3 regions of the Arthrobacter sp. NPDC058097 genome follow, and region 3 is predicted to be linked to each of the others. Evidence: riboswitches for the same ligand, from Rfam matches in the RefSeq annotation. Region 3 holds a riboswitch; each other region holds the start of a gene.

Region 1 (9,986 bases), on a different contig from region 3:
GGCGAGGGGAAGCCGGCAAGCCAGCCGTCCACTGCGAACCTCAGGAGGGCTCCGGCGATGCCGAAAAGACCCACCAGGAGCGCCGTCACGGACCCACCCCGGCAGGAGCACCCAGCACCTTGCCGGTCCGCCAGCCGGCGGCCGCCGCCGCCAGACCCAGCAGGACGGAGAGCCCCAGATACAGAAGTCCCGGGCCGGGGAGCCCGCCGCGGGTCAGCTGGTCCGTGGAAAATACAACGGCGGAGAAGGTGGTGAAGGAGCCCAGCACTCCCGGCCCGATGGCGGCACGCAGCCAGAACGCGGTGTGCGGCCGCGTGATCCAGACGGTGGTGAGGGCCGCCAGGACGAAGCTGCCCGCGACGTTGATGCCCAGTGTGGCCCACGGCAGGTCTCCGGGCTGGTCCGGGAACAGCAGTCCCAGCACGTACCGGAGTTCCGTTCCCAGCAGCCCGCCGGCGGCCACGGCGGCCCAGACCCGCCAGCCGTAGCCGGAGCCCGTCTTGTGAGCGGTGCCGGTGCGGCCGGCCAGGGGAGCGCGCACCTGTGCTTACAGGCCGGCCATGCGGCAGCCGGGATGCGCCGAATCGCTGTGGATCCAGAGGGCGGAGGCCACTTCGTCGGCCAGGTCAACGTCCCGGCTGGTCCCGGGGGAGCCGATGCGGACCACGAGCGCGCCGCCGAAGGGCTTGCGGCCTCGCACCTCGACGTCGGCGTCGAGGCTGATCTTTTCCGCGGCGAGATAGCGCAGCAACTCAGGATTTTCGTCGCTGATCCGGGTGATCCTGCCGGTGTGGCCGTCGTCAAGCTCGATCATCCGGTGTGCGGACGGCATCCGGACGGTTCCGTCAGCCGCGGGAATGGGATCGCCGTGCGGGTCCCGGGACGGGTTGCCCAGCCGGGCTGCCAGCCGCTCAATGAACGTGTCCGAGACCGCATGCTCCAGCTGCTCGGCCTCGTCGTGGACTTCGTCCCAGCTGTATCCGAGGTCCTTGACCAGGTACGTCTCGATCAGGCGGTGCCGCCGGACCATGGAGAGGGCAAGCCGGACGCCTTGGGGCGTAAGCGTGATGGCGCTGTACGGCTTGTGGAGGACCAGGCCCTGGTCCTTGAGCTTCCGCACCATTTCGGAGACCGAGGAGTTGGCCACGCCCAGGCGCTGTGCAAGCTGGGTGGAGGTGATGGGCTTGTCCTGCCATTCCGTGAAGGAATAGATGACCTTAACGTAGTCCTCGATCGAGGAGGAGGGCGTACTGGTCTTCACAGCTTAAAGCCTACCTGCTGCTACCCTCGCGCTCCGCCCGAACGGCCCGCCAGGTCTGGGTGAGGTAGGGGAGCTGCAGCAGTTCGCCCTCCGCATGGCCCAGGTGCTCGTGCAGGTACCAGGTCAGGTTGCCGGTTACCTTGGCGCGGGTGGCGTCGTTGGCCGCGAGGTAATAGCTGCGGGACTTGGCCAGTTCGAGGATGTCGTCCGGGGTGACAGGATCCTCCCACCGCGTCAGGTGGCTTTCCAGCGACGTGAATTCCGGCCCAATCTTAGGACGGAAATCCGGTTTGTGGACGTCCCCGGCGTGCATGATGCGGGACAGCCGGTGCACCCACGGCACTGACGTGTCCAGCTGGTTCCAGATCAGGCCCAGCACCCCGAGGGGCTTGAGGATTCGGCAAATCTCCGTGCTGGCCAGCAGCGGGTCGCACCAGTGCCACGCCTGGGCAACGCTCACGACGTCGAACGCCGCCCCGGGCAGTCCGGTTGCCTCCGCTGTCCCTTCCAGAGTTTGGACTCCTGGGTAGGCGCGGCTGAGCTGTTCCAGCATGTCCACGGAAGGGTCCACCGCGCTGACGCTCAGCCCGCGTTCCACCAGCAGGGCCGTGAATTTACCGGTTCCGGCGCCGATATCGGCAGCAGTGCGGGCCCCGGCCGGAATGAGCCAGTCCGCGGAATCGCCAGGGTAGCCGGGACGGACGCGGTGGTAGTGCTCGCCGCCGTCCTGGAAGCTCTGCCCGAGCTCCTGCCGCCGCCCGTGATGAAGTTTGGGACCGCCCCGTGCCACGCACAGTCTCCTTAGCCCGACGTCGAAAATTACGTTTCGAATTTACCGTACGGAGGCCGTTGGAAGGGGAGCGTCGGGTGGCGCTTAATCCTGCGAGCAGGGTGCGGCGCCGGCGGTGCCCGGGGTGTTCGGCGCCCACTCAGGGTAGGTGCGGGTGTCGTTCGCCGGAACCCAGCGTCCGGCGTCCACCACATAGTCCCAGCCCAGCCCGGAGCGGCGGAGCTCCTCGATGCCGGCGAGCAGCCGCTGGGCATCCTCGAGCCGCGACCCCACGCCGAAGCTGGCGCGCAGGGATCCGGACGGCAGGCCGAGGCGCTTCAGCAGCGGGTGGGCGCAGAAGCGGCCGTCGCGCAGGCCCACGCCGTGTTCGGCCGACAGGTAGGCGGCCACCAGCCCGGCGTCGTAACCCTCAACGGAGAAGTTGACCACGCCGATGGCGTCGTCGGGGTCGCTGTCCTCGAAGATCTGGTGGACGGTGACGCCGTCGATCCTGCGCAGCCCCTCGACGAGGAAGGACCGGATGGCAGCCTCATGGGCGTGCCAGCTCTGCGGATCCAGGGCGGCGATGACCTGGGTCGCCCGGGCCAGGGTGGCTGCGCCGAGCACGTTGGGTGAGCCGCCCTCGTGGCGGGCGGGGCCGGTGGCCCAGCTGACGCCGTCCAGCCGGGCCTCGCTGACGGCGCCGCCGCCGGCAAGGTGGGGGGTGCCGGCGTCGAGCCAGTCGGGGCGGCCGATCAGCACGCCGGCCCCGAAGGGGGCGTAGAGCTTGTGGCCGGAGAAGGCGAGGTAGTCGACGTCGTCCGCGGCGATGTTGACGCGGCGGTGCGGCGCGAGCTGGGCGGCGTCTACCACGATCCGTGCGCCGTATTCATGGGCCAGTGCAGCGAGGCGCCGGATGGGAAGAATTTCGCCGGTGACGTTGGACGCGCCGGTGACGGCAAGGAGGCTGACGTCGCCGTGCTCAAGTTCGGTGCGCAGGCTGCCGATGGTGGCTTCCAGTGTTTCCGAGGCCACCACGCTGCGGTGCGGCACTCCCTGCCACGGCAGCAGGTTGGCGTGGTGCTCGATGTCCAGGTACAGCACCTCACCGGTGTGGTGGTGGTCCTGCACGGGCAGGCAGCCGGCCAGGAGGTTGAGGGAATCGGTGGTGTTCCGGGTGAAGATCACGGCGTCATCGGCGCGGCCGCCCACGAACTCCCGCACGATGTCGCGCGCGTTCTCGTACACGGAGGTGCTGATCTGGGAGGCGTAGCCGGCGCCACGGTGCACGCTCGCGTAGTACGGAAGGATCTCGTTGAGATAGGCAGACACCACGGACAGTGCGGGCGCGGAGGCGCCGTAGTCGAGGTTGGCGTAGCGGACGTGGCCACCCTGGATCAGCGGAGCCTGGATTTCCGCGCCGGTAACAGCGGCCAGGGGACGGCCGGCGGCGGCAAATCGGCCGTCCAGCAGGGCCGCGTCCGCGGCAGAAGACTCGATGGAAGAAATGATTGCAGTCGTCATGGGACCTCACTGAGAAAGGACCCCGTGTGACGGGGATCCGCGCTTGCCGGGTCCGTTCCGGATCGGCCTGGTCGTCACCCGGGGCACCCCACCGCGAATGGAGGGTTGCCGGCCAGCTAACCGGGGTTTAGCGCTGGCACTCGTGACCTGTAACGAGACTAGGACATCCGGAGGGGCGATGAAAAAGCCGGTCCGGAATGTTAAGCGGATTATTACGAAGCCCTGATATCGGGCGTTCGGCCGAATAAACGACGGCGGCCGCCACCAAAAGGGGGCGACCGCCGTCGTAATATTCAGCGCCAGGGCACCGGGTCAGCTCAGAGGAAAGCTAGAGCAAATCGTCCAGCTGTGGGTTCAGCCGCTTCAGGACTTCCGAGTGCAGGATCGAGTTGGTGGCCAGGGCGTTGCCGCCGAACGGGCCGTCCGTGCCTTCGAGGGAGGTGAAACGGCCGCCGGCCTCCGTGACGATCGGCACCAGCGCCGCCATGTCATAGAGGTTCAGCTCCGGTTCGCAGGCGATGTCCACCGCGCCTTCGGCCACCATGCAGTAGGACCAGAAATCGCCGAAGGCGCGGGTGCGCCACACATCCTCGGTGAGCTGGAGGAACTCATCGAGATTGCCGCGGTCCTTCCAGCCGCCGAGGCTGGAGTAGGACAGCGAGGCGTCGGCGAGGCTGGACACATTGGATACCTTGAGCCGGGTTGCCGAGGCCAGGGACCGGCCCGAATAGGCGCCGGCGCCCTTGGCCGCCCACCAGCGCTTGCCGAGCGCCGGGGCGCTGACCACGCCCACGACAGGCTCGCCCTCGTCGACGAGGGCGATCAGCGTGGCCCACACCGGCACCCCGCGGACAAAGTTCTTGGTGCCGTCGATGGGGTCGATGATCCAGCGGCGGGAACCATGGCCGGAACTTCCGAACTCCTCACCGAGCACGGCGTCGCGGGGACGGGAGCGGGACAGCTGGCCTCGGATGGACTCCTCGGCGGCCTTGTCCGCATCGGTGACCGGCGTCAGATCAGGCTTCGTCTCGATCTGGAGGTCCAGCGCCTTGAACCGGCTCATGGTCTGGTCGTCCACGGAATCGGCCAACACATGGGCCAGACGCAGGTCATCGTTGTACGTTGAAGCGGGTTGGGTCATGGTTCCAAACTACCCTCAAAGGCCCGGCGGGGCGGGGAGGCAGCCGCCGGGCTGCGCCGCGGAAGGCTAGCTGACGCTGCCGAGTTCCTTGGTTTCCTGGCCTTCCGCGCGCGGGTCGGTGCCCAGCAAACGGCGCAGCGACGCGAGCCTGGCCGCTCCCGTGGGGCCGGCGTGGCCGGCCGCGACCCAGGCATCCACGCCGCAGTTGACGGCGGTGGCGTCGTGCTTGCAGCCGCGTTCGCAGGCCTCGGTGCCCGGCTCAAGGTCGGGGAAGGAATGCAGGATCCGGTCCGGGTCCACGTGGGCCAGCCCGAAGGAACGGATGCCCGGCGTGTCGATGATCCAGCTCCCGGCGGGGGCGTCAGCGAGCTTGAGGGCGAGGGCCGACGACGACGTGTGCCGTCCGCGGCCGGTCACCGCGTTGACGCCGCCGGTGGCGCGTTCGGCACCGGTCAGCGCGTTGACCATGGTGGATTTTCCGACGCCGGAATGGCCCAGCATCACTGTCACCTTGCCGTCCAGGTGGGCGCGGAGTTCGGACACGGCGGCCACGTCGAGCCGGGCGGAGAGGCCGTCGTCGGACCGGGCGTCGATGCCGGACGCGTCGGAATCGGCGGTGCGGCTGATGATGACCGGGAAGTCGAGGTGGCGGTAGTTGCCCAGCAGCTCGGTGGGGTCCTTGACATCCGCCTTGGTGACCAGCAGCAGCGGCTCGATCCCGGCGTCGTAGGCCGCCACCAGCGCCCGGTCGATGAAGCCGGTACGGGGTTCGGGGTTGGCGGCAGCGACCACCACCACCAGCTGGTCCGCGTTGGCCACAACGGCGCGTTCCACCGGATCGGTGTCGTCGGCGCTGCGGCGCAGCAGGGTCTTGCGGTCCTGGATTTTCACGAGCCGGGCGAGGGTGTCCGGCGCGCCGGACACGTCGCCCACGAGTGACACGAAGTCGCCGGCGACTACGGGGGAGCGGCGCAGTTCCCGGGCGCGGGCGGCAATGACCGTCCGCTCATGCCCTGAGTCCTCGCCCACGACTGCCGTGTAACGCCCCCGGTCAACGGTGATGATCCGGCCGGTGACGGCGTCCTCATGGCTGGGGCGGTCCTTCGTCCGGGGCCGGGAGCCCTTCTTGTTCGGCCGGATCCGGACGTCGGACTCGTCCCAGGAATCAGTGCTGCGTGCCACCGCTGGTCCCCGCGGTGTTGGTCACTGCTGTGTTTGCATCAGCACCTTTTGTAACTGAACCGGTCCGCTGGCTGAGCATGTCCGCCCACAGCTTGGGGAAGTCCGGCATCGTCTTGGACGTGGTGGCGATGTCCTGCACTTCCACGCCCCTGACCGCCAGGCCGAGGATGGCCCCGGCGGTGGCCATCCGGTGGTCTGCGTAGCTGTGAACCACACCGGCGTGCAGTTCCGCGGGCCGGATGATGAGTCCGTCTGCCGTTTCCTCGGCATCGCCGCCGAGGCGGTTGATCTCGGTGACGAGCGCCGCGAGGCGGTCCGTCTCGTGTCCGCGGAGATGGGCGATGCCGCTCAGCCGCGAGGGACCGGAGGCCAGCGCACAGAGGGCGGCGACGGTCGGCGCCAGTTCGCTGGTTTCGGCGAAGTCCGAGCCTTTGATTTCACTGCCGCCGGTCACCGTCAGGGTGCCGTCCCGCAGCGTGACGGCAGCCCCCATGTCGCTGAGGATGCTGCGCCACATGTCACCCACCTGCGTGGTGTGCTCCGGCCAGTCCGGGATGCGCACCGTGCCGCCGGTGGCCAGCGCGGCCGCCAGGAACGGGCCGGCGTTGGACAGGTCCTGCTCGATCCGCTGGTCGAAGGCACGGATCGGGCCGGGGCTCACAATCCAGTGGTTGGGCGTGGAGTCATCCACCACCACGCCCGCGCCGCGCAGCGTGGCGATGGTCATGTTGATGTGGTCCAGGCTCGGCACGGTGCTGCCGGAGTGCTCCAGATGCAGGCCCTCCGTGAACCGCGCCCCCACCAGCAGCAGGGCGGAGACGAACTGGGAGGAGGCGCTGGCGTCAATGACGAGGTGGCCGCCGCGGACCTGCCCGGTGCCTTCAACGCGGAAGGGAAGCGAAGCGGGCGTTCCGCCCTCCTCACCGGTGACGGTGACGCCGAGGCTTGCAAGGGCCTCGATGATGGTGCCCATGGGGCGCTCCCGGGCGTGGGGATCGCCGTCGAAAAGGGTGGCGCCGCTGCGGAGCGCCGCCAGCGGAGGAACAAACCTCATGACGGTCCCGGCCAGGCCGCAGTCGATGGCGACGTCGGCACCGCCGGCGTTGGCCGGAACCGGCGTCACCTCCAGGTCCGGGCCGAAGGCGCCGTCGCCCGGCACCTCCCGGATGTCCGCGCCAAGCTGGCGCAGGGCGGCGATCATCAGCGCCGAGTCGCGGGAATGCAGCGGCGCCCGGAGCCGGGACGGCCCGTCGGCCAGCGCGGCAAGCACCAGGTACCTGTTGGTCAGCGACTTGGAGCCCGGCACGCGGACTGTGGCGTCGACCGGCCGCTCCGCAAACGGCGCGGGCCAGTGCGGAGCAGCGCCGGAGTTATCAGCGGACGCGCCCATGGGTGCTGCTGTCATTCCTGCTTATGCCCCCACCGCGTGGTCAACAGCCCTGCGGACTGCCTTGTCGGCTTTGCGGACGGCTTTGTCGGCGCTGTGCAGCTTCTTGCCCGTGCTCTTGCGTGCGTCGGCGGCGAGGTGGCTGGCAGTTTTCCGGGCGTCAGCGGCGAGGTGCTCTGCGCGCCACGCAAGGCTCGGCTTGCCGGCCGTGTCCACGGAGGCGAGGAGCACACCGCCGGTGAGGGTGATGTTCTTGAGCAGCTGGTTGCGGCGGGCTTCCCGGCCCTCCTTGGTGCTGATGTCGGCGCTGCGCCATTCCACGAAGGCGTTCAGTGCCGAGATGACCGCCAGCACAGAGGCCGCCAGGCGCGCGGACTTGCCGAGCGCGAAGAGGACGCCGGCGCCCACCTGCGTGCCGCCGAGGATCCGTGCCAGGACCTTCTCGTCCGTCCGGAATGGCAGGGCTTCAGCGGCGCGGCGCAGCAGGGGCGACAGCTGCTGTGCGGTGTCGTCCGCATTCCTGAGCTTGTCCGTTCCGGCGAGGATGAAACTTGAGGCCAGCATCGGCCGGGCAAAAAAGCGGGCAAAGGACATGAATTTCCTCCTGGATGGCCGAGCCGCGGTGGCCGCGGCGGAGTCGGTTCTAGTCTTGCACTTTTGCGGAATATTTGCCCACCGCGCGTCGTTGTGCACATCAGGCCGGAAGCAGCCTGCAGGCGGCGTTCTGCGTAGTTTCCGGTGTTCAACGGCGGCTGGGGCACGGCCTGGAACCGGCAGGAGCGCGGACCGCCGTACCAACGCGGGTCTCATCAGGCAGGTCTTATCAGGCGGAGTGGAGATGGAGCATTGACTTTGGTGAAGGAAGCTGTGGGGGTGCGAAGTACCGCCAGGATGGGGCCGTTTGTGGTGCCGGAAGCCGACGCGCTTGAGGCCGGGAGTACCTTCCCAGGCTCCGGGTACGGAACGGCACGCCGTCAGGGGCGGACGGCGCTGATCAACGTAGACTTGAAGGCAATGAGTACCGTGGATCCGGCCCTACAGGCCGCACAGCAGGACGCCGCCAACGGCATCCCGGAGAATGGCACGTCACCCGCCGCTGAAGCTGCAGAGGCTATCGACGTCGGCTCGGAGAGCGCGGAAGCGCGCCGGGCCCGGTTTGAGCGTGACGCCATGCAGTACGTGGACCAGCTGTATTCGGCGGCCATGCGCATGGCGCGGAACCCGGCCGATGCCGAGGACCTCGTGCAGGAGGCGTACACAAAGGCGTTCTCGGCTTTCCACCAGTACAAGCCGGGGACAAACCTGAAGGCCTGGCTGTACCGGATCCTGACGAACACCTACATCAACCTGTACCGGAAGCGGCAGCGGGAACCCCTGCAGTCCAATTCGGACACCATCGAGGACTGGCAGCTTGCCCGTGCCGAGTCCCACACCTCCAGCGGTCTTCGGTCCGCCGAGGCCGAGGCCTTGGATCACCTGCCGGATTCGGACGTCAAGCGCGCCCTGCAGGCCATCCCGGAGGAGTTCCGGCTGGCTGTGTACTTCGCCGACGTTGAGGGCTTCGCGTACAAGGAAATATCGGACATCATGAACACCCCCATCGGCACCGTGATGTCCCGGCTCCACCGGGGCCGGAAGATGCTGCGTGACATGCTGGCGGACTATGCCGCCGACCGGGGATTCAAGGCTGCTGCAGACGCCACGGCGGCAACGGAAAGCAACAAACAGGAGAACGGGAAATGAGCGACTGCCAGGGATTGGGCGATTGCGATGACACAAGGATGCAGCGCATCTACGAGTATCTGGACGGAGCTCTGACCCGCAGTGACCTTGCGGAGATCAAGCAGCACCTCGACGAGTGCCCGGAATGTGCCGAGCAGTACGATTTTGAGTGCGTCATCCGGAAAGTGGTGAAGCGCTCGTGCACCGAGGCGGCGCCGGAAAACCTGAAGAACGCGATTCTGGAACGGATCCACGCGATCCGGCCAGTGGACGCCTGACGGGGTCCCGACTTTAAACGCGATGCCCCCGCTACCTTGCCGGTAGCGGGGGCATCGCGTTTAAGCTTCGGTTCGAGCCGTGGCTTAGGTGTTGGGGCGCTTCCCGTGGTTCGCGCCGCCACGCTTACGGTCACGACGCTTACGTGCACGCTTGCTCATAGCTGGCCTCCTTAATTTCGTTACCCAAAAGAGTTGCCCTCCAGTCTCCCATATCAGCGGACAGGCCGCGAACCGGGCCTGCCTAGAGTGAGTTGCGGATCGACACCCGGGCCTGGTCCAGCACAGTCCGGACCGTTTCCAGGGCGACGGTGGTCATGGGCCTGGTGCTGGTGTGAAGGCGAAGCTCGGTCCGCATGTCGTCGCGGAACGCCTGCAGCAGCATCTCCGCTTCCCTGAGCATGCGCTGCCCCTCGGCGGTGTGGCGGACCTGGCCGGCCGGGTCCCCCGATCTCGCGGCGGTGCGTGCCGCTTCAGCGGTGGCGGCCAGGTCAGCGCGCAACCCGCGCATGTTGCTGCGGATATCGGCGCGGAGGTCATCGGCGAGCCGGCGGACGGATGCCGAGATGTCGTTCTCAACGGTCTCCAGCTCCTCGCGCCGACTGTCCAGTTCAGCCAGACCCGCAGCGGTGATGCGGTAGTTGGTGCGGCGTCCCTGGCTTTCGGTGGCCACAAGGCCTTCCTCCTCCAGCTTGCCGAGGCGGGGATAGATGGTGCCGGCGCTG
Region 2 (9,986 bases), on a different contig from region 3:
TCTGGCCCGGATGCCCGCCGCTGTAGACCGAACCGTACGGGTCCGCGCCGACCACCTCCACGTGCCCGCCGGACTTCTCTTTGAGGTACCGCCCGTTCCCGGTGATGGTGCCGCCGGTGCCCACGCCCGCGACGAAGTGCGTCACCCGGCCGCCCGATTGCTCCCAGATTTCCGGCGCCGTTCCCTCGTAGTGCGCCCGCGGGTTGGCCGGGTTGTCGAACTGGAGCGGACGCCACGCGCCCGGGATTTCGGCGGTGATCCGGGCCGCGACCGCCCGTGCGTTCTCCGGTGAATCCGACGGCGCACTCCAGTCCGTGAACACCACCCGCGCGCCGTACTGGTTCAGGGCGTCCAGCTTTTCGGACGAGATGGAATCCCCGGTGACCACCACCACGGGATGGCCGGTCAGCGCCCCGATCAGTGCCAGCCCGATTCCGGTGTTCCCGGAGGTACTTTCCACGATGGTCCCGCCGGGCTGCAGCTCGCCGCTGCGCTCGGCTGCGCGGACCATGCTCAGCGCGGTCCGGTCCTTGATGGAACCACCCGGGTTCTCCGATTCGAGCTTGACGAAGACAGTGCTCCCCAGGCCGCGGCTCAGCGTCTCCAGTGGCACCAGCGGAGTGTTCCCCACGCGTGCCAGCACAGCATCGGCATCCATGCCCGGATGCACTATCGGCGCCACGTGCCTGGGCTGGCGGCCGCTCCCTGCCAGAGTGGTCATGCTTCTCCTCCCCCGTCCTCCGGACTTTCCGGACCGGGTATCTGTAATTCGGGCAGTCCTGCCAGCAGATCCCCCAGCGCGGCACGCGCACGGTCCACCAGCACTGCCGCCGGCAACTGCCCGGCCAGCAGCTCCGACAGCTTCGCCACAACCGCGCCGGTGCCTGTTCCGAGCTGCCGGGTTTCCGCCTCCCGCCCGTCCGTGTCCTGTGCCTCCGCCAGAAGGTAAGAGGCCGTCAGCGCCTCGATGGTGAGGAGCTTCGCTGCGGCCTCCACCGAGCGCTCCAGCTGCTGGAGGGCCAGCGGGGCCAGCGTGGAGTGGTCCTCCACGTCCGCCGACAGGGTGGGCGCTCCGAGCGTGGCCGGTGCCGCCAGGAATTTCAGCTCCGCCAGCAGTCCTGCGGCCGAGTACCAGAGCAGTCCCGGCAGGTCTTCGGACGCGAGCGGTGTCCCGGCCCGGGCCGCCTCGAGGTTGAGCTGCCGGATCAGCCGCTGCGGCGGGTAGAGCTTGGCGATCCGCCGCTCGCTGCTGATTCCCACGTGCGCCAGTCCCAGCCGCAGCGCCTCGAACGCCAGGGCCAGCTGCATCGGCTGGAAGTTCCCGCCGGACACCATCCGGCCGGTGGTTATGTCCGCGAGCGGGTTGTCGCCCCGGCCGTTGAGCTCCACCTCGAGCGCCTCGGCCAGGGCTGTGACCTGGGCCCGGAACGCCCCGTGCGTCTGGGGCGCCGCGCGGAAGGACAGGGCATCCTGGACGGACACCTGCCGCCGCGGGTCCTCCAGCCAGCCGCCGCGGACCAGGCGCCGGACGTTGGCCGCCGAGATGCGCTGGCCGTCCACCGCCTTGGCCGACTGGACAGCCGGCGAGAACGGGCTGAGGTTCCCGCCGCCGTCGTACCGTGCAGTGGCCTCAAGCGAGAGCGCCAGCGCGGTGTCCGCCAGGTCTGCGAGCCACCGGGCGCGGCGGAGCTCCAGCGCGCCGGCGCCGATCGAATAGGAGTTGGCACTGACCAGCGCCAGGGCCTCACCGGGAGCCAGGACCAGCGGTTCCAGACCGGCGGCGGTGAGCGCCTCCGCGCCGTCCTGCAGGCCGCCGCCGGGAGTCAGCGCCTGCCCTTCCCCGATGGCGACGGCGGCAACCGCCGCGAGCTGGGTGAGGTCCGACGAGCCGACGGATCCGTCACGTGGAACGGCCGGCAGCACGCCCCTGTTCAGCAGCTCTGCAAAGAACCGGGCAGTTTCCGGACGCACCCCCGAGCCTCCCCGGGTGAACCCGATGAGCCTGGCCAGGATGAGGGCGCGGACTTCATCCCGGCCGAGCAGCCCGCCGACGCCGCTGTGGTGGTAGCGCACCACCTGCAACTGGTAGTCGAGGATGGATTCCTCCTCCACGGCCGTGTCCCGCCCGGAGCCGAGCAGGGTGTTGAGTCCGTAGACCCGGTGGCCGGAATCGATGGCCGCCTGCACCACCTGGCGGGACAGGCCTACGAGTTCGAGGGCCTCGGCGCTGAGGACCACCTCCACCGCAGGATCGGCGGCCGCCGCAGCCACATCGCCGGCGCGGATATGCGCCGCGCCGATCAGGAACGTGCCGCGTTCACCAGCCCCTGCCATGGCGTTAGAAGTCCAGCAGGTTCCGGCGGAAGCCGCCGTCGCCATAGCTCGTCCGCAGCAGTCCCCGACGCCGGAGCACCGGCGCCAGCCTGTCCAGTACGCCGTGAATGGTGGCCGGGTCCACGAAGCCTGAGAAGAGGAACCCGTCGCCGCCCACCGCGGTCCCGGTTTCCTCGAGGTAGTCGGCGATTTCCTCTGCGGTGCCGATGATGCTGTCGCCGGCTCCGCCGCTGCGGGCCTGCAGGATCTGCCGCAGGGTGGAGCCTGGCGGCGCGGCCTTGGAGAAGTGCTCCAGGGTGCCTTGGTTGCTGTTGGTGCTGAGTTCGGGGAGGGGCGCGTCGAGGTCGAACTGCTTGAAGTCGATGACGGACAGGTACGAGATGGAGTTGAGCTGGCTGTCGATGTCCCGCTGCGTGAGCTCCCGGCGCGCGGCCCGCAGTTCCTCGGCCTCGGCCCTGGAACCGGTCACGGTGGGTTTGAGGACGAACAGCACCTTGACATCGTTAGGGTTCCGGCCGGCCGAGGCAGCTTCGGCGCGGATGGAGTCCCGGTAGGCCTTCATGCCGTCCACACCCCGGGCCAGGGCAATCGCGACATCCGCATTCGCACCGGCGAAGGCCTTGCCCCGCGGGGACGCCCCGGCCTGCACCAGCACCGGTTCCTCCGGCAGCGGCGCCGTGTTCAGCGGCCCCCTGACCTTGAAGAACTCGCCGTCATGGTGGATCGGCCGGACCTTGGTGTGGTCAGCGAAGATTCCTGCCCCGGCATCCTCCCGGATGGCGTCCGGTTCCCAGCTGCGCCAGAGCTTGCGCACGACGTCCACAAATTCCTCGGCTTTCTCGTAGCGGAGGTCGTGCTCGATCTGCTGGTCCAGCCCGTAGTTTTGCGCGGCCAGGTCGCTGCCGGAGGTCACCACGTTCCAGCCCAGCTGCCCGTTGGAGAAGTGCTGCAGCGTGGCCAGCAGCCGGGCGGCGGTGAACGGCGGATAGAAGGACGCGCTGATGGTGGGCACGATGCCCAGGTGTTCCGTGGCGGAGAGCAGGTACGGCACCAGTGCCAGCGGATCGTGCTTCGGAGCAAAGGACGCCTGCGCCAGTGAGACCTCGGCGCTGCCGCCGTAGGTGTCGGGGACGGTGAGCGAGTCCTCGACGATGAACAGGTCCAGCCCCGCCCGCTCGAACTCCCGGACGGCGTGCTGGTAGGGGTCGGGCTTCTTCCAGTCATAGCCGATTCCGTAGCCGGGCGTGCCCCAGCCCTGAACCCCGAAGCCATGACCCACAAACCATCCAAAATGCAGCATGGGAGTCACTGTATTCGGGGTCGAATCATTCACTGTGGCCTGGTTTCATCCGGCGTTACGGCGGGTCATCTCCCGTCATTATCCTCCCGGTCACGGGCTTTGTAACCGCATGCCGGCGTCACCGCCATGACCGGCTGTTGGGTGCGTTACGGAACATGACGACGGCCGCGGTGCGTGCCGCCGTCGTCAGTGTTACGTTTTTGGGGAGTAATGAGTACCGGCATTAAGCCCTGACTGTCCGGTCGGCAACCCTCCTTCCACGGCGGGGTGCCTCAGGTGAATACTCGGCATATCGACCACTTCGAGCTGCAAGCGTGAGAAAAGGAGATCCGTCGTGTCAGACGCCCCCGCCGTTGCAACGCTGCCGTCCCAGCAGGATAAACCTGAGGAAAAGCTGTCCTACCGCCTGATCACGGGACCGGACGACCGCGCGTTCTGTGAGCGCATTTCGGCTGCCCTGGCCGAGGGATACGTGCTGCACGGCAGCCCGGCAGCCACCTTCAACGGCACCAGCGTCATCGTGGCACAGGCCGTCATCCTGCCCGCCGCCATCGCCAGCGCAGATGCCGCCGTCGCCACCGCCGTGGACCGGCTGGACTCCGACGATGACCTCAGCGCGGAAGCGTACGAGGGTCACGCATGAGCTACGCCGGAGACCTCACCCCGCAGGACGCCTGGGCCAAGCTCGAGGAGGGGGCCATCCTGGTGGATGTGCGCACCGAGGGCGAATGGGCGCACATCGGCATTCCGGATACCAAGGCCACGGAGAACGATCCGCTCTTCATCCAGTGGACCTTTCCCGGCGGCATTCCCAACCCCGGGTTCATCGAGCAACTGAAGCAGCAGGCGCCTGAGGACGCCCGGGTGGAGCTGGTGTTCCTGTGCCGCTCCGGCCAGCGCTCCATCGCCGCCGCCATCGCCGCCACGCAGGCCGGCTTCACGGCCTACAACGTCCTCGAAGGCTTCGAGGGCGAGCCCGACCGTTACGGTGAGCGCACCGTAAACGGGTGGAAGAACCGCGGCCTGCCGACGAACCTGGGAAAGAACTAAGTTGACCTTTAATCACGACGCCGCCGGCTGGAGCCCCGATACCCAGGCCGTCCGCGGCGGGCTTGACCGCACCAATTTCCAAGAGACCACCGAACCCGTCTTCCTCAACTCCGGGTTCGTCTACGAGTCGGCCGCGGCCGCCGAGCGCGCCTTCACCGGCGAGGACGAACGTTTCGTCTACTCCCGCTACGGCAACCCGTCCGTGGCCACCTTCCAGGAGCGGCTCCGCCTGCTCGAAGGCACTGAGGCGTGCTTTGCGACGGCGTCCGGCATGTCCGCCGTGTTCACCGCCCTGGGCGCCCTGCTCGGCGCCGGGGACCGTGTGGTCGCCAGCCGCTCCCTGTTCGGCTCCTGCTTCGTCATCCTCAACGAAATCCTGCCGCGCTGGGGCGTGGAGACAGTATTCGTCGACGGCCCGGACCTCGAGCAGTGGCGCGCCGCCCTCTCGGTGCCAACGACGGCCGTCTTCTTCGAATCCCCGTCCAACCCCATGCAGGAGATCGTGGACATCGCCGCGGTCAGCGAACTCGCCCACGCCGCCGGCGCCAAGGTGGTGGCGGACAACGTCTTCGCCACCCCGCTGCTGCAGCGCTGCGGGGACCTCGGCGCGGACGTGGTCGTCTACTCCGGCACCAAGCACATCGACGGTCAGGGCCGCGTGATGGGCGGGGCCATCCTGGGCACCAAGGAATTCATCGACGGTCCGGTCAAGCAGCTCATGCGGCACACCGGCCCGGCGCTCTCCTCGTTCAACGCGTGGGTCCTGACCAAGGGCCTGGAGACCATGTCTCTCCGCGTGAACCACTCCTCCGCCACGGCGCTGCGCCTGGCCGAATGGCTGGAGGCCCAGCCCGCCGTCAGCTGGGTCAAGTACCCGCTGCTCAAGTCGCACCCGCAGTACGAACTGGCGGCCAGGCAGATGAAAGCCGGAGGCACCGTCCTCACGCTGGAACTTGCGACGACGGCAGGCCAGTCGGGCAAGGAAGCCGCCTTTGCGCTGCTGGACGCCCTGAAGATCATCGACATCTCCAATAACCTGGGCGACGCCAAGTCACTGATCACCCACCCCGCCACCACGACGCACCGGGCCATGGGCCCGGAGGGACGTGCAGCGATCGGGCTCAGCGACGGTGTGGTGCGGCTGTCCGTCGGCCTCGAGGACGCCGATGACCTCATCGCGGACCTGGAGCAGGCGCTCAAGCAGATCTGAAAGTTCCAGGTTTGATCGCTGCAGCCCCGGTCCCTCTCCAGGCCTCCCCTTTCTAAAGATCCGGCCCCTCGGGGCCGGATCTTTTTTGCTTCCGGTGGCGGGCTGTGAACGCGCGTTGCGCTGCGCGTAGCTTCGTTTCGGGCGTCCTTGAGAACGGTCCGCCGGCGCGGTTTAGTGGGTGGGCAGGCAGGGTTTACCCAGGGTTTACATGGATGGTCTTGTAGGGTCCATGTGCGCTGGGCAGACTCTAATAACACCCGATGAACCGATCAACCCTGTCGGTTCAGCACCCCACCCAAGGACAGACGCAGTGATGCGTTCGGGGCTGCGGCCGCGAAGACGCTGCACGCAGCATCCCTGACCGGAAGGACCGCCATGGCCGGAGTATTTGAAGTTTTTGTTGATGCAGAGTCCCAGTTCCGGTTCCGGCTGAAGGCCCCCGATGGAACCGTGCTGGCTGTCTCCGCCCCCTTCGAGGACAAGCGCGCGGCTGCGGCCGGGATCGCCGCTGTCCGCGAATGCGCCGGGACGGGGCTCATCACAGACCTCTCTGCGGCGGCACCCCAGGTGACAGCCGGCACCACGCAGGAGGAGCCTGCCCCCGCCCGCGTATCCGCCCCCAAACAGGCGCCACTCCCGGCACGGGCCGAACACCTCCGGCAGGGATTCGGCAAGAAGCGCACGCCGTCAGAGGTTCCCGGGTCGCAGCTCCGCCGTCCGGCGGCAACGCAGACCCGGTGGACCGGCGCAGCCTAGCAGCCCAGCCGCCCCCAAACCTCCGTCGGACGTCGGGGGCTGGCTGGGTTCTAGGGGTTGCTGGGTCTAGAGGTTAACGACCAGCCGGACCTCGACGTCGTCCCCTGCGGTTATGCCGGCCAGTGCCCGCACGGCCCTCTTGACCGGCAGCAGGTAAGAGCCCGTGCCGGCGTCCGGAAAGACCGAGGTCTGCCACTCGTGGCCGGCGATGCCTGCCGTCACCTTCACCGAGCCAAACCCTTTGCGGCGACCCGCAGACTCCTCGCGGATCTCCTCCGCGATATCCACCGGCAGCGTAATGAAGTGCCAGGCGGATTCGCCCGGATACAGCCACAGCGGGGCCCGGAATGCATATGCCTCGGTCACGGACTGAGTATGGCACGGCGTAACAGGCACCTGCACGGTTTTACTTAGGTAAGCCTTAACTAATATCATCTTCCGGTGACCACGCAGCTTGATTTCGCGCGGGTGCCCTTCGCCGCCGATCTCGCGGTCCACGGGGACAGGCCCGCCATTCTTACAGACAATTTCACTCTCACGTACCGGGAACTGGCCGGCAGGGTCGATGCCCTCGCGCTCCGGCTGGGTACCCAGCGGCGTCTGGTGGCACTGGCTGCGGCGAACGACGTCGACTCCCTGGTGGCCTACCTCGCCGCACTGGTTGGCGGCCACCCGCTGATCCTGCTCCCGGAGGACAAGCCGGCGGCGCTCGAGTCCCTGGTGGCCGCATATGACCCTGACGTCGTACTGCGCTCGCTCAAGGGACAGACCCTGTTCGAGGAACGCCGGACTGGCACCGCACACGAGCTCCACCCGGACCTGGCACTGCTGCTCAGCACCTCCGGCTCCACCGGCTCGCCGAAGCTGGTGCGCCTGTCCGCCGTCAATCTGCAGGCCAATGCGGAGTCGATTGCCGAGTACCTCAGCATCGGTCCGGACGACCGCGCCGCGACCACCCTGCCGATGTCCTACTGCTACGGGCTGTCCGTGATCAACAGCCACCTGCTCCGCGGCGCGGGCCTGGTGCTCACCGACCTGTCCGTTGTTGATCCGTGCTTCTGGGAGCTTTTCCGCACCGCCGGCGCGACGTCCTTCGCGGCGGTGCCCTACACCTTCGAACTGCTGGAGCGGGTGGGCTTTGCCGGGATGGACCTCCCCCGCCTGCGGTACGTCACCCAGGCCGGCGGCCGGCTCGCCCCCGAACGCGTGCAAAGCTACGCCGACCTCGGCCGCCGGAAGGGCTGGGAACTGTTCGTCATGTACGGCCAGACGGAGGCCACCGCCCGGATGGCGTACCTTCCGCCCGGGCTGGCCGCCGAGCACCCCGGGGCCATCGGCATCCCGGTGCCCGGCGGCGCCTTCCGCATCGAGCCGGTGCCCGGCCTCGAGCACGGAGAGCTCGTCTACACCGGACCCAACGTCATGCTCGGCTACGCTGAGGCGCCGGAGGATCTCGCTGCCGGCCGCACTGTCCACGAACTCCGCACCGGGGATCTGGCCAGGAAGCACCCGGCCGGCGTCTATGAAGTGGTGGGGCGGCGCAGCCGGTTCGTCAAGATCGTCGGCCTCCGCGTTGACCTCGGCCAGGTGGAGCGGATCCTGGGCGACCTCGGCGTTGATGCGGCGAGCGCGGGCACGGACCAGGGCCTCGTCGTCGCCGTCGAGGGCAGCCACGACACGCAACTGCTGGGCAAGGTCCTGGCGCAGGGCATCGGGCTGCCCCGGACGGCCCTGGAGCTGCACGCCGTCGAGCGTCTCCCCCGCCTGGCCACCGGAAAGGTGGACTATCCGGCGGTCCTGGCCCTTTCAATACCGGCACTGCCGGAAGCCGGGGCACACGGCCCGGGTTCCGCCGTCGGACCCGGCGACGGACCGGACACCGTGAAGCGGATCTTCCGCGACACCCTGGAGCGCACGGACATCGGCGACGGCGACACGTTCGTCTCGCTCGGCGGCGACTCGCTGTCCTACGTGGCCACGTCCGTCCGCCTCGAGCAGCTGCTGGGCCACCTCCCCACGGACTGGCACGTGACGCCAATCCGGGACCTGGAGCAGCGCACGGGGAAGAAGCCTGCCGGGAAGATGCGGCGGTTCGTTGCCCCGCTCGAAACCAGCATCGTGCTCAGGGCCGTGGCCATTGTGCTCATCGTCGGCACCCACGTGGGGCTGATGAAGTGGCCGGGCATGGCCCACGTGCTCATGGCGGTCGCGGGATACAACTTCGCGCGGTTCCAGCTCAGCGGCGAACGGCTTCCCCGGTTCAGGCGCCAGCTCAGCAGCCTGGCACGGGTGGCGGTGCCCAGCATGGCGTTCATCGGCGTGGCCTACCTGCTCACCGACCGGTACACCCTGGCCAACGTCCTGCTCCTGAACGCGATAGTCGGCCCCGAGGCCGTGACCACGCAGTGGCACTTTTGGTTCATCGAGGTGCTGGTCTACATCCTCTTGGGCGTGACGGCCCTCCTGGCCATTCCGTGGGCTGACCGGGCGGAGCGGCGGTTCCCGCTGCTCTTTCCGCTGGCCCTCACCGGCCTCGCGCTGCTCTCGCGCTTTGACATCCTTGATCCCGGCATTCCCCATCCGTCACCCACCCTGTGGCTGTTCGCCCTGGGCTGGGCCGTTGCCCGGACCCGGACGTGGCTCCAGCGGTGTGCGGTATCGGTCCTCGCGATGCTCACTGTCCCCGGCTACTTCTTCGGGGACACCCACCGCGAACTGACCCTTGTTGCCGGAATCCTGCTGCTCACCTGGCTGCCGGCCATCCCCGTCCCGAGGGGGATGCAGCGCCTGGCGGTCCTGCTGGCCAGCGCCTCCCTCTACGCATACCTCGTGCACTGGCTGGTCTACCCGCTGCTGGATGCCACCAGCCCGGCACTTGCCGTGGCGGCATCGCTGGCGGCCGGGGTGGCCTACTGGGCGCTGTGCACGCGGGTAATGGGGCTGCTGGGCCGGAGCAGCTGGGCCTCGCTCCGCCGCCGGTTCACGCGGTCCAAGCTCGCCAGCTCCTGAACAGGCGCCCTCAGACCGTCTGCAGCTCGCGGGAGGCCACGGCTGAGACCAGCATGGAGCCGGCCGCGGTGACGGGGTCGATGACGGGAATCCCCAGCCGGCGCCGCAGGACGTCCGCCATGCCGATGCTCGTCAGTCCCGTGCTGGCCTCCACGATGACGTCGGCGCCTGCGTCCACCAGCATGTGGGCGGCGGCGAGCGCGTCGAAGATCCCTGTCGGCAGCAGGAAGCCTTCCGGCGTCTCCACGCTTTCGGGGCCGTCGATCAGGAGCATCCTGTCGCCGAGTGCATCAGAAATGGGGCCGGGCACCGAGTGCTTGAGGCCCA
Region 3 (9,986 bases):
GGCATCGCTGAACTGGCCGCGGCCCAGATCCTGGCGGGCCCGAACGGCCGTGACGCACAGAGTGCCGGACATGCGGGCGGTGTGGGGCAAGACAGCGGCGCCGGTCCGGTATCCCGGACGGCGGATGCGCTGGCTGCCACGCGCTGGTCCATCCGGCACTGAAGAATGGATCCATGAGCACGCTGATCACCAACATTGCCGAACTGATGACCCAGGACGCGGAGCACCGTGTCCTCAAAGACGCGGCAGTGGTGATCGAGGGGGAACGGGTCTCCTGGATCGGCCGGGCAACGGATGCCCCGGCCGCCGATGACGCCGTGGATGCGGGCGGCCGGGCCCTGCTGCCCGGCTGGGTGGACTCCCACACGCACCTGATCTTCGCCGGCGACCGGACGGCTGAGTTCGAGGCCCGGATGGCAGGGGAGGAGTACAGCGCCGGCGGCATCGCGGTCACTACCGAGGCCACCCGGAACACAAGCGACTACGACCTTACGCGGCTGGCGCAGGGCCGTATTGCCGAGGCCGTGTCGCAGGGCACGACGTACCTGGAGACGAAGACCGGCTACGGCCTGGACATCGAGCAGGAGGCCCGGAGCGCCCGCATCGCCTCGACGGTGGCGGACGAGGTCACCTATCTGGGTGCACACCTGGTGCCGGCAGGCGTGGATCCGGACGAGTACACCAAACTCGCCTGCGGCCCGATGCTGGACGCTGTGCTTCCGTACGCCCGCTGGGCGGACGTGTTCTGCGAAAAGGGTGCCTTTACGGAGGAGCAGTCGCGCGCGGTGCTGCAGGCCAGCCGCGACGCCGGACTGGGCCTGAGGGTCCACGGCAACCAGCTGGGCCACGGCGCCGGTGTCCGCCTCGCGGTGGAGTTCGGCGCGGCGAGCGTGGACCACGTCAACTATCTTTCCGGGCAGGACATCGCCGATCTCGCCGCCACATGGTCCGGCTGGGACGCCGCCGCCGGAACGGGCACGCGGGGAACCGTGGCCACCTGCCTGCCGGCCTGCGATCTGTCCACCCGCCAGCCTCTGGCGCCCGGCCGGAAGCTCCTGGATGCGGGCGTGCCCGTCGCGCTCGCGTCCAACTGCAATCCCGGCACGTCCTACACGAGTTCCATGGCGTACTGCGTCACCACCGCCGTCCTGCAGATGGGCCTGAGCGTCCACGAGGCCGTCCGGGCGGCGACGTACGGCGGTGCCCTGGCGCTGCGGCGCGAGTCCGGGAACGACGTCGACGGCGAACGGGCGGTGGGCTCCATCGCCGTCGGCCACCGGGCAGACCTGCACGTCCTCAACGCCCCGTCCGCCACCCACCTGGCGTACCGGCCCGGCATGCCGCTCACGCACGCCGTTTGGCGCGCGGGGGTGCGTGCACGGTAGTGTCAGGCGGGGTCACCGGCCGTGCAAGGTGACGCAAAATGATCATTAGGGGTCTGATAGAATCAAAATCCGTCATTTTTCGTGACGTTTTAGGATTGAAAGGCCCTGCATGACCCGCACCGACCGACTGACGGCCATCCTGGATCTCCTTGCCGAGGCCGGCCAGGTGGAGGTCGAGGAAATCGTCACCCGGCTCGGCGTGTCACCGGCAACCGCCCGGCGCGACCTGGACAGCCTGGCCAAGCGGCGGCTCCTGACGCGGACCCGTGGCGGCGCTACCACCGGCGCCCTGGCCTACGACCTTCCCGGCAGGTACAACAGGGACGACCACGCCGTGGCCAAGCAGGAGATCGCCCTCGCCGCCTCGGCGCTCATCGCCCCGGGCATGGTGATCGGGCTGTGCGGCGGCACCACGAGCACCGCCCTGGCGCAGATCCTGGCTACCCGCGAGGACCTCAACTCGCCGTCGAACCAGCCCACCCTCACGGTGGTTACCAACGCCATCAACATCGCCTCGCAGCTTGCCGTCCGGCCCAACATCAAGGTGATGGTGACCGGCGGCATCCTCAATACCCGGTCCTATGAGCTTGTGGGCCCGTACACGGACATCATCATGCAGAAGGTGGTGCTGGACATCGCCTTCATCGGGGTCAACGGGGTCGATGCCGAAGTGGGGCCCACCAACACCGGCGAGGCGGAGGCGACAGTCAATGCCCTGCTGGCCAGCCGCGCCAGCGTCTCCTACGTGATCGCGGACTCCTCGAAGGTGGGCCGCAGGGCGTTCGCCACCATGGACGGCTACAACTTCACCCGGCTCATCACCGACTCGGGCATTTCCGCCGCGGACAAGGCCGCGTTCGAAGCGCGCGGCACCGAAGTGATCGTGGCCGGCCCGTAACGCAAGGCGAGAACGAGGACAGCGCCGCCTAGAAGATCACCGGCGGGGCGTCCAGGACGGTTTCGTCCATCCTGCGGTCCACCCACTGGGTGAAGGGCGTGTCGAGGTCGTATTTGCCCTGGCTGTTTTGAACCAGCATGCGGATCTCGGCGTTTTCCGGATTGTTCAGCGACTCGAAGTACTCCACCGACCAGTGGAACCACCGCATGCAGAACAGGCGCATGGTCAGGCCGTGCGTCACCAGCAGGGCGTTGGGGGAGTAGTCCGGCTTGGACCAGTGCCGGTACAGGGTTTCCATGAAGGAGGAGATCCGGTCGTAGACGTCGGAGCCCGACTCGCCCTCCCGGAAGCGGTAGAAAAAATGGCCGTAGGCGTTGCGGAGTTCCTTCTGGTCCTCGATGTCGCCGGAAAGCTGGAAGTTGGCCCAGTCCTGCTCGCGCAGCCGCGGCTCCTCGATCACCCGCTCCGTCAGCGAGCCAAGATTCAGCGCCTCGAGCGTCTGGTAGGCGCGCAGGTACGGAGACACGTAAACGCTCACCTGCTGGCCATCCAGCTCGCGGCGGATGCGCTCCCCGGCGGCCTTCGCCTGCTCCAGCCCCAGCTCCGTCAGCGGAATCCGGTAGTCGGGCACCCTGTTGTAGATGGAGGTGTCCGCGTTGGCTGCGGACTGGCCGTGCCGGATCATGATGATTTTCCCGGGAGCGCTCATAGTTCCCCAGCATAGGGTCAGCCCGCGGCCGGACAGGAACCGGCGGGCTGACAGGAAAGTACCAGCAGGTACAGGCAAGATAGGAATATGTTGGTTCCCTCCCGCCGTCGGCTGCGGTTCGAAGTATGGATTGTCCTTGGCTTGTCGCTGGGGCAGTCCGCCGTCTACTCCGTGGTGCAGCTGCTGGACAAGATGACCCAGGCGCCGCTGGCGCAGGGGACGTCCACGCTGAACAGGTCGCAAAGCACCCGCGAGTATTTCGACCTGACCTACCAGCTCCTGGACATCATCTTCGCCCTGGTGCCGGTCCTACTGGTGATCTACTTCCTGACCGACCAGCGCGAGTCGAAGTCCGGGGCCGGGCATGACTCCGGCTCCGCGTTCCGGAAACTGGGATTCAACTTCGCCCGGCCTGGCAAGGACCTGCTGCAGGGGCTCGGCTTGGCCGCCCTGATCGGCATTCCGTCGCTCGGCCTCTACGCCGCGGGGCGTGCCCTGGGCATTACGACGGCGATCATCCCCAGCGGACTCGACGCCTACTGGTGGACCGTGCCCGTGCTGGTCCTGTCCGCGGTGCGCCATGCGATCGTGGAGGAAGTCATCGTGGTGGGCTACCTGCTGGACCGGTTCGGCAAGTTCGGCTGGTCGATGCCTCTGGCGATCTTTGTGTCCTCGATGCTCCGGGGCAGCTACCACCTGTACCAGGGGTTCGGCCCGTTCATTGGAAACGCCATCATGGGCATCGTTTTTGCGTGGGTCTACACCAGAACCCGCCGGGTGATGCCGCTCGTGATCGCGCACGCGCTGCTGGACATCGTGGCGTTCGTGGGATTCAGCCTGTTCGGCAAGGCCGTCGGCCTGGGCTAACTGCAGTTCTTAAAAATGATTCGGCCGCCATCGGCGGGTGACGTCGTTGGCACCCGCTGATGGCGGCCGAAGAGAAGGGCGGAGAGCGTCAGATGGTGACGGCGCCCGCAGCGGTTTCGAACGTGACGGAGAGGATCCCCGGCGTACCGTGCGGGGCCACCCAGTTCACCGCGACATCCTCCAGCGGCCGTTCAACCGGCTCGCCGAGCCACTCGGTCACGCGCTCGGCAGAGCCCGCGATGGTGAGGCTGGACATCTTCACATTGCTGTCATAGGCGTTGGACGGGTGCAGGTCCGGATCGCCCTCCCACTTCAGCATGTACGGAACCTGGGGGTCCGCGATCAGGCCCAGGATGCCGATCTGCTTCCAGACCAGCTCCCGGCCGTCGGGGAACTTACGGTTGCCGTTCACGGCAGAGCGGCCAAGCCGCTCCTCGAAGGGGGCGAGGTCGTCAACTTCGACGCACCAGCCCATCCAGCCGCCGCCCGCCGCGGACCGGGCCCGGACGGCCTGGCCGAACGGTGCCTTGTCCGATGCCGGGTGGTCCAGGACCTCAACGACCTCAAGGTACTTGTGGCCGGCCAGCGGAATAATCATGTTCCGGGTCCCAAACCGGGGGTGCACTCCGCCCTTTACGGCTTCGACGCCGAGGGCAGAGGAGATACGTTCGGTGGTGGCCGCGAGGCCATCGTGTTCACAGGCGTAAGAGACGTGATCCATGCGCATGCCCTCATCTTGGCACTTTGTGACGGGGCTCTCAGCTTAGGGTTGCCTAACATTGCGAAAAGTCCATACTTTGACGAAATTCGTCACAAAGCTGTCGGCATAACAGGGCCATTCCTACACTGGTCGCAGGTCATGAGTGCCAGCGAAGAAGGCCCCGGCTCGCTGGCCGGCAACCCTCCACCGCGGCGGGGTGCCCCGGGTGAAGACCTGGTTGCGCGGCGCCCGCCGTGCGGCAAGCGCGGGCCTGTGCCGGACCAGCACATGCCCCTTGAGCAGAGGAGCCTGCATGTCCGACGCATGGTCATTCGAAACCCGCCAGATCCACGCCGGCCAGGTGCCGGACAATGCCACCGGCGCCCGGTCGCTGCCGATCTACCAGACGACGTCGTTCGTCTTCCCCAGCGCCGAAAGTGCGGCGGACCGCTTCGCGCTCGCCGAGATCGCGCCCATTTACACCCGGATCGGCAACCCGACCCAGGACGCCGTTGAGCAGCGGATCGCCAGCCTGGAGGGTGGGCTTGCCGCGCTGCTCCTGAGCTCCGGCCAGGCCGCAGAAACGTACGCCATCCTGAACATTGCCGAGGCCGGCGACCACGTGGTGGCCAGCCCCAGCCTCTACGGCGGCACCTACAACCTGCTGGCGCACACCCTGAAGAAGTTCGGCATATCAGTCACCTTCGTGGCCGACCCTGACAACCTGGAGCAGTGGCGCGACGCTGTGCAGCCGAACACCAAGCTCTTCTTTGCCGAGGTGGTTTCCAACCCGCGGCAGGACGTCCTGGACATCGAAGGTGTCGCCGGGACTGCGCACGAGGCCGGCGTGCCGCTCATCGTGGACAACACGCTGTCCACGCCGTACCTCATCAGGCCGCTCGAGTGGGGCGCGGACATCGTGGTGCACTCGGCCACCAAATACCTGGGCGGCCACGGCGCCGCCATTGCCGGTGTCATCGTGGATTCAGGCAACTTCGACTTCGGTGCGGACCCGGAGCGCTTCCCGGGCTTCAATACGCCGGACCCCACCTACAACGGCCTGGTCTACGCCCGCGACCTCGGCGCAGGCGGGGCTCTGGGAGCCAACCTGTCCTACATTCTCAAGGCCCGGGTCCAGCTCCTCCGCGACCTGGGGTCCGCGGTGTCCCCGTTCAATGCCTTCCTCATCGCGCAGGGCCTGGAAACACTGAGCCTGCGGGTGGAGCGCCACGTGGCCAACGCGGTGGCCGTCGCCGGTTGGCTGGAAGCCCGGGACGATGTGGAGTCAGTGGCGTACGCCGGACTGCCGTCCAGCCCGTGGTACGAGCGGGGCCTGAAGTACGGGCCCAAGGGCACCGGCGCGGTGGTGTCCTTCACCGTCGCCGGCGGCGCCGAGGCAGGCAAGCGCTTCGTGGATGCCCTGGAACTGCACTCGCACGTGGCGAACATCGGTGACGTCCGCTCCCTCGTTATCCATCCGGCGTCGACCACGCACAGCCAGCTGACCCCGGAACAGCAGAGCGTGGCCGGGGTGGCCCCCGGCCTGGTCCGGCTGTCGGTGGGCCTTGAGCACATCGACGACATCCTGGCTGACCTCGACGCCGGATTCCGGGCGGCGAAAGGCGCCTGATCCGGCCGTTGCTGGTGGTCCTCCCGGCGCGCGGATCGGCCGGGAGTCACACAGCCGTCACATTCTTCGCGCAGATGTCCGCCTGTTTCGTAAACTGGGCAACAGGTCATGAGTGCCAGCGACAGCCCCGGCTTGCTGGCCGGCAACCCTCCTTTCGCGGTGGGGTGCCCCGGGTGAAGACCTGGCCTGCCGGACAGCTGCCGGCGGGCAAGCGCGTAGAAGAGGTTTACCCATGACGATTTCTGTCAGCAGCACCGACGTCCCCGCCGCCGAAGTTCCGGAGGGGACGGCAGTTCCCGATGGCCGCACTCTTCCTGACGGCCGTGCATTTCCCGACGGCACCGTCCAGTACCTCAACATCGGCAGCCTCGAGCTCGAGGCCGGAGGCTTCCTGCCGGACGTGACCCTGGCCTACGAAACCTGGGGAACGCTCAATGAGGACGGCTCCAACGCGATCCTCGTTCAGCATGCCCTCACCGGCAGCACCCACGTGACGCGGGGTGCCGGTGACGAGGAAGGCTGGTGGGAACAGCTCGCCGGGCCGGGCGCGCCGGCGGACACGGACAGGTTCTTTGTCATTTCCATCAACATCCTGGGCGGCTGTTACGGGTCCACGGGACCGTCGTCGACCGCTCCGGACGGCAAGCCGTGGGGCTCACGCTTTCCGCTGGTGACGCTTCGGGACTCGACTGTTGCCGAGGCGAGGCTCGCGGACCGGCTCGGCATCGGCAGCTGGCACGCCGTGGTTGGCGGGTCCATGGGCGGGGCACGCGCGCTCGAATGGGCAGTGACTTTCCCGGAGCGCGTGCGCCGCTGCGGTGTCATCTCCGTTGGCGCCAGGAGCACCGCTGAACAAATCGCCTTCGCGCAGGCACAGACCCTTGCCATCCGGCAGGACCGCCACTTCAACGGCGGTGACTACTACGGCGGCCCGGAACCGGCGGAGGGCCTGGCGCTCGCCCGGCGGATTGCCCACATCACCTACCGGTCGGCCTTCGAGCTCGATTTCCGGTTCGGCAGGAACGCCCAGGCCCCTGAAGAGCCGCTGCAGGCCGATGCCCTGGCGGGCCGCGGCCGGTACCAGGTGGAGAGCTACCTCGACCACCAGGGCAACAAGCTGGTCCGGCGCTTCGACGCCAACAGCTACATCGCCCTGACGGAAGCGCTCATGAGCCATGACGTCACCCGCGGGCGGGGGACGCTGAAGGAAGCCCTGGCCCGGGTCACGGCCGACGTGTTCGTGGCCGCCGTGGAGACGGACCGGCTGTACTTTCCCTCGCAGTCGCTGGAACTCGCCGAGGCCCTGCCCGGGAACGTGGACGTGCACATGATCGATTCGCCGATCGGCCACGACGGTTTCCTCACGGAGATCGGGCAGCTGAATGCCCAGCTCAGGGAACACTTCCGCAACTGATTCGGGACCGGTCCGCCCGGCCCGAGCCGACCGTATCGTGGCAACGCCACCGGTGGATGTGTGCATTTATGCAGATGCGCCCTGCACTATTTGGCGTTGAGCTTGCGTCATTGGCAGACCATACTCGTTGAATCCGGCGTTCGTGGTGCGCATCACACCAGTTCGCCCCCGACTGGTCCCCGTGGTGTCGAGGAAGACGCCGAAGGAGTTCGCAATGAGTACGGAAAGCTCCGCCGCAAGGCGTGCAGAAGAAACCGACGTCAAGGCCTCAGGCCTCAAGAAAGTTGTCACGGCGTCCATGGCCGGCACGGTCGTGGAGTGGTATGAGTTCTTCCTCTACGCCTCGGCTGCCACCCTGGTCTTCGGCAAGACCTTCTTCCCCAACGCCGGCACCGAGCTGGACGGCATCATCGCCGCCTTCCTCACGTACGCCGTCGGCTTCGTTGCCCGCCCGATCGGCGGCATCGTCTTCGGCCACTTCGGCGACAAGTTCGGGCGCAAGCAACTGCTGCAGCTGAGCATCATCCTGGTGGGTGTTTCCACCTTCCTCATGGGCTGCCTTCCGACGTTCCAGCAGATCGGCTACTGGGCGCCCGCGCTCCTGGTCTTCCTGCGGTTTGCCCAGGGCTTCGCAGTCGGCGGCGAATGGGGCGGGGCGGTCCTCCTCGTGGCCGAGCACAGCCCCAGCAAGTCCCGCGGCTTCTGGGCCAGCTGGCCGCAGTCCGCCGTGCCCATGGGCAACCTGCTGGCCACGGCCGTGCTGTTCATCCTGTCCTCCACGCTGACGCAGGAAGCGTTCCTCGGCTGGGGCTGGCGCGTGGCGTTCTGGCTCTCCGCGGTGATCGTCCTGATCGGCTACTACATCCGCACCAAGGTCAACGACGCCCCGATCTTCCTCGAAGCCCGCAAAGAGGTCGAGGCCGGGCACAAGGGCTACGGCGTTGCCGAGGTGTTCAAGCGCTACCCGCGCGGCGTCTTCACGGCCATGGGCCTGCGCTTCGCCGAGAACATCCTCTACTACCTCGTGGTGACGTTCTCCATCACCTACCTCAAGACCGTGGTCCAGGCCGACACGACCCGGATCCTGCTCCTGCTGCTGTTCGCCCATGCCGTGCACTTCGCCGCCGTTCCGCTGGTCGGCAAGCTGTCTGACCGGTTCGGCCGCAAGCCCGTCTACATGGCCGGCGCCATCCTGGGCGCCACCTGGGGCTTCTTCGCCTTCCCGATGATGGACACCAAGAACGACCTGGTCATCCTGGCTTCCATCATGATCGGCCTGCTGTTCCACGCACTGATGTACGCCGGCCAGCCCGCGATCATGGCGGAAATGTTCCCCACCCGGATGCGCTACTCCGGCGTCTCGCTGGGCTACCAGGTGACCTCCATCGTCGCCGGTTCGCTGGCCCCGATCATCGCCGCGTCGCTCCTGGCCACCTACAAGTCCTCCGTTCCGGTGGCCATCTACCTGCTGATCGCCTGCGCCATCACCGCCGTCGCGGTGTTCTTCCTGAAGGAAACCCGCGGCGTCTCGCTCCACGACGTGGATGCGGCCGATGCCCAGGGCACTGCCGACCTGCTGGCCGCGGGCAAGAAGTAGACCCGGCCGGCTTCAGCCCTGACCCCAGCGAGCATTCAGCAGCTGCCCGGACCCGCCACCCACGCGGGGCCGGGCAGTTGCCCGTTCACCGAGACCAAGGATTCCCATGAAAGCAGCAGTCCTCTACGCTACGGTCCCCAACACCGAAACCGCGGCCGGAGCTCCCTCACAGAAGCCCAGCTACACCGACGCCCGGCCCCTCGTCGTGCAGGAACTGGAGCGGCCGCAGCCCCGCGCCGGCGAGCTTGGTATTGCCATCACCTACTCCAGCCTGTGCCATTCCGACTTGTCCGTGGTGGACGGTTCGCGGGTCCGGCCACTACCGATGGCGCTGGGCCACGAGGCGGTGGGGCGGGTCGTGTCGCTCGGCGACGGCGTCTCCGATGTGTCCGTGGGTGACCACGTGGTGCTGGTCTTCGTGCCGAGCTGCGGGGACTGCCGCGCCTGCCGGTCGGGCCGTCCTGCGCTGTGCCACCGGGCGGCCGAGGTTAACGGCTCGGGCGACCTGCTGCACGGTGAGGCGCTGCTGCGGACGCCGGCGGGGGAGCGGATCAACCACCACCTGGGCGTCTCGGCCTTCGCCGACTACGCCGTGGTGGCCCGGGAATCGGTGGTGGTGATTGACGACGACGTCCCGGACACTGTGGCGGCGATGTTCGGTTGCGCTGTGCTCACCGGCATGGGCGCCGTGCTGAACACCGCCGCTGTCGCGGCAGGCCAGTCGGTGGCCGTCTTCGGGCTCGGGGCAGTGGGGCTTTCCGCCGTCATGGCCGCCTCCCTCGCCGG

Evidence for each region. A riboswitch is a leader RNA that binds a small molecule or an ion and turns the genes downstream of it on or off. The one in region 3 is predicted to bind S-adenosylmethionine.
Region 1: another riboswitch for S-adenosylmethionine. It lies ahead of ACFVTE_RS05495 (aminotransferase class V-fold PLP-dependent enzyme); the one in region 3 lies ahead of ACFVTE_RS10745 (homoserine O-acetyltransferase).
Region 2: another riboswitch for S-adenosylmethionine. It lies ahead of ACFVTE_RS07990 (DUF1737 domain-containing protein); the one in region 3 lies ahead of ACFVTE_RS10745 (homoserine O-acetyltransferase).

What each region holds. Positions count from the first base shown of each region.
Region 1 covers NZ_JBHVSZ010000002.1:342,879-352,864, forward strand. Annotated here, with positions in the region: gene ACFVTE_RS05475 (fluoride efflux transporter FluC) at 1-89, opposite strand, end outside; gene ACFVTE_RS05480 (fluoride efflux transporter FluC) at 86-541, opposite strand; gene ACFVTE_RS05485 (metal-dependent transcriptional regulator) at 548-1,261, opposite strand; gene ACFVTE_RS05490 (class I SAM-dependent methyltransferase) at 1,272-2,051, opposite strand; gene ACFVTE_RS05495 (aminotransferase class V-fold PLP-dependent enzyme) at 2,136-3,554, opposite strand; SAM riboswitch class IV at 3,589-3,702, opposite strand; gene hisN (histidinol-phosphatase) at 3,883-4,695, opposite strand; gene ACFVTE_RS05505 (ribosome small subunit-dependent GTPase A) at 4,762-5,877, opposite strand; gene aroA (3-phosphoshikimate 1-carboxyvinyltransferase) at 5,861-7,282, opposite strand; gene ACFVTE_RS05515 (DoxX family protein) at 7,289-7,858, opposite strand; gene ACFVTE_RS05520 (sigma-70 family RNA polymerase sigma factor) at 8,279-9,007, shown strand; gene rsrA (mycothiol system anti-sigma-R factor) at 9,004-9,264, shown strand; gene ACFVTE_RS05530 (50S ribosomal protein bL37) at 9,349-9,423, opposite strand; gene ACFVTE_RS05535 (PadR family transcriptional regulator) at 9,506-9,986, opposite strand, start outside.
Region 2 covers NZ_JBHVSZ010000003.1:324,929-334,914, forward strand. Annotated here, with positions in the region: gene ACFVTE_RS07975 (PLP-dependent cysteine synthase family protein) at 1-721, opposite strand, end outside; gene ACFVTE_RS07980 (aromatic amino acid ammonia-lyase) at 718-2,334, opposite strand; gene ACFVTE_RS07985 (NtaA/DmoA family FMN-dependent monooxygenase) at 2,339-3,634, opposite strand; SAM riboswitch class IV at 3,841-3,955, shown strand; gene ACFVTE_RS07990 (DUF1737 domain-containing protein) at 3,969-4,277, shown strand; gene ACFVTE_RS07995 (rhodanese-like domain-containing protein) at 4,274-4,684, shown strand; gene ACFVTE_RS08000 (O-succinylhomoserine sulfhydrylase) at 4,686-5,894, shown strand; gene ACFVTE_RS08005 (YegP family protein) at 6,270-6,650, shown strand; gene ACFVTE_RS08010 (DUF1905 domain-containing protein) at 6,717-7,016, opposite strand; gene ACFVTE_RS08015 (AMP-binding protein) at 7,092-9,659, shown strand; gene ACFVTE_RS08020 (aspartate/glutamate racemase family protein) at 9,670-9,986, opposite strand, start outside.
Region 3 covers NZ_JBHVSZ010000005.1:177,274-187,259, forward strand. Annotated here, with positions in the region: gene ACFVTE_RS10710 (NAD(P)/FAD-dependent oxidoreductase) at 1-162, shown strand, start outside; gene ACFVTE_RS10715 (amidohydrolase family protein) at 174-1,385, shown strand; gene ACFVTE_RS10720 (DeoR/GlpR family DNA-binding transcription regulator) at 1,495-2,283, shown strand; gene ACFVTE_RS10725 (histidine phosphatase family protein) at 2,312-2,992, opposite strand; gene ACFVTE_RS10730 (CPBP family intramembrane glutamic endopeptidase) at 3,080-3,859, shown strand; gene ACFVTE_RS10735 (VOC family protein) at 3,948-4,586, opposite strand; SAM riboswitch class IV at 4,715-4,831, shown strand; gene ACFVTE_RS10740 (bifunctional o-acetylhomoserine/o-acetylserine sulfhydrylase) at 4,873-6,189, shown strand; SAM riboswitch class IV at 6,294-6,409, shown strand; gene ACFVTE_RS10745 (homoserine O-acetyltransferase) at 6,422-7,603, shown strand; gene ACFVTE_RS10750 (MFS transporter) at 7,818-9,200, shown strand; gene ACFVTE_RS10755 (alcohol dehydrogenase catalytic domain-containing protein) at 9,307-9,986, shown strand, end outside.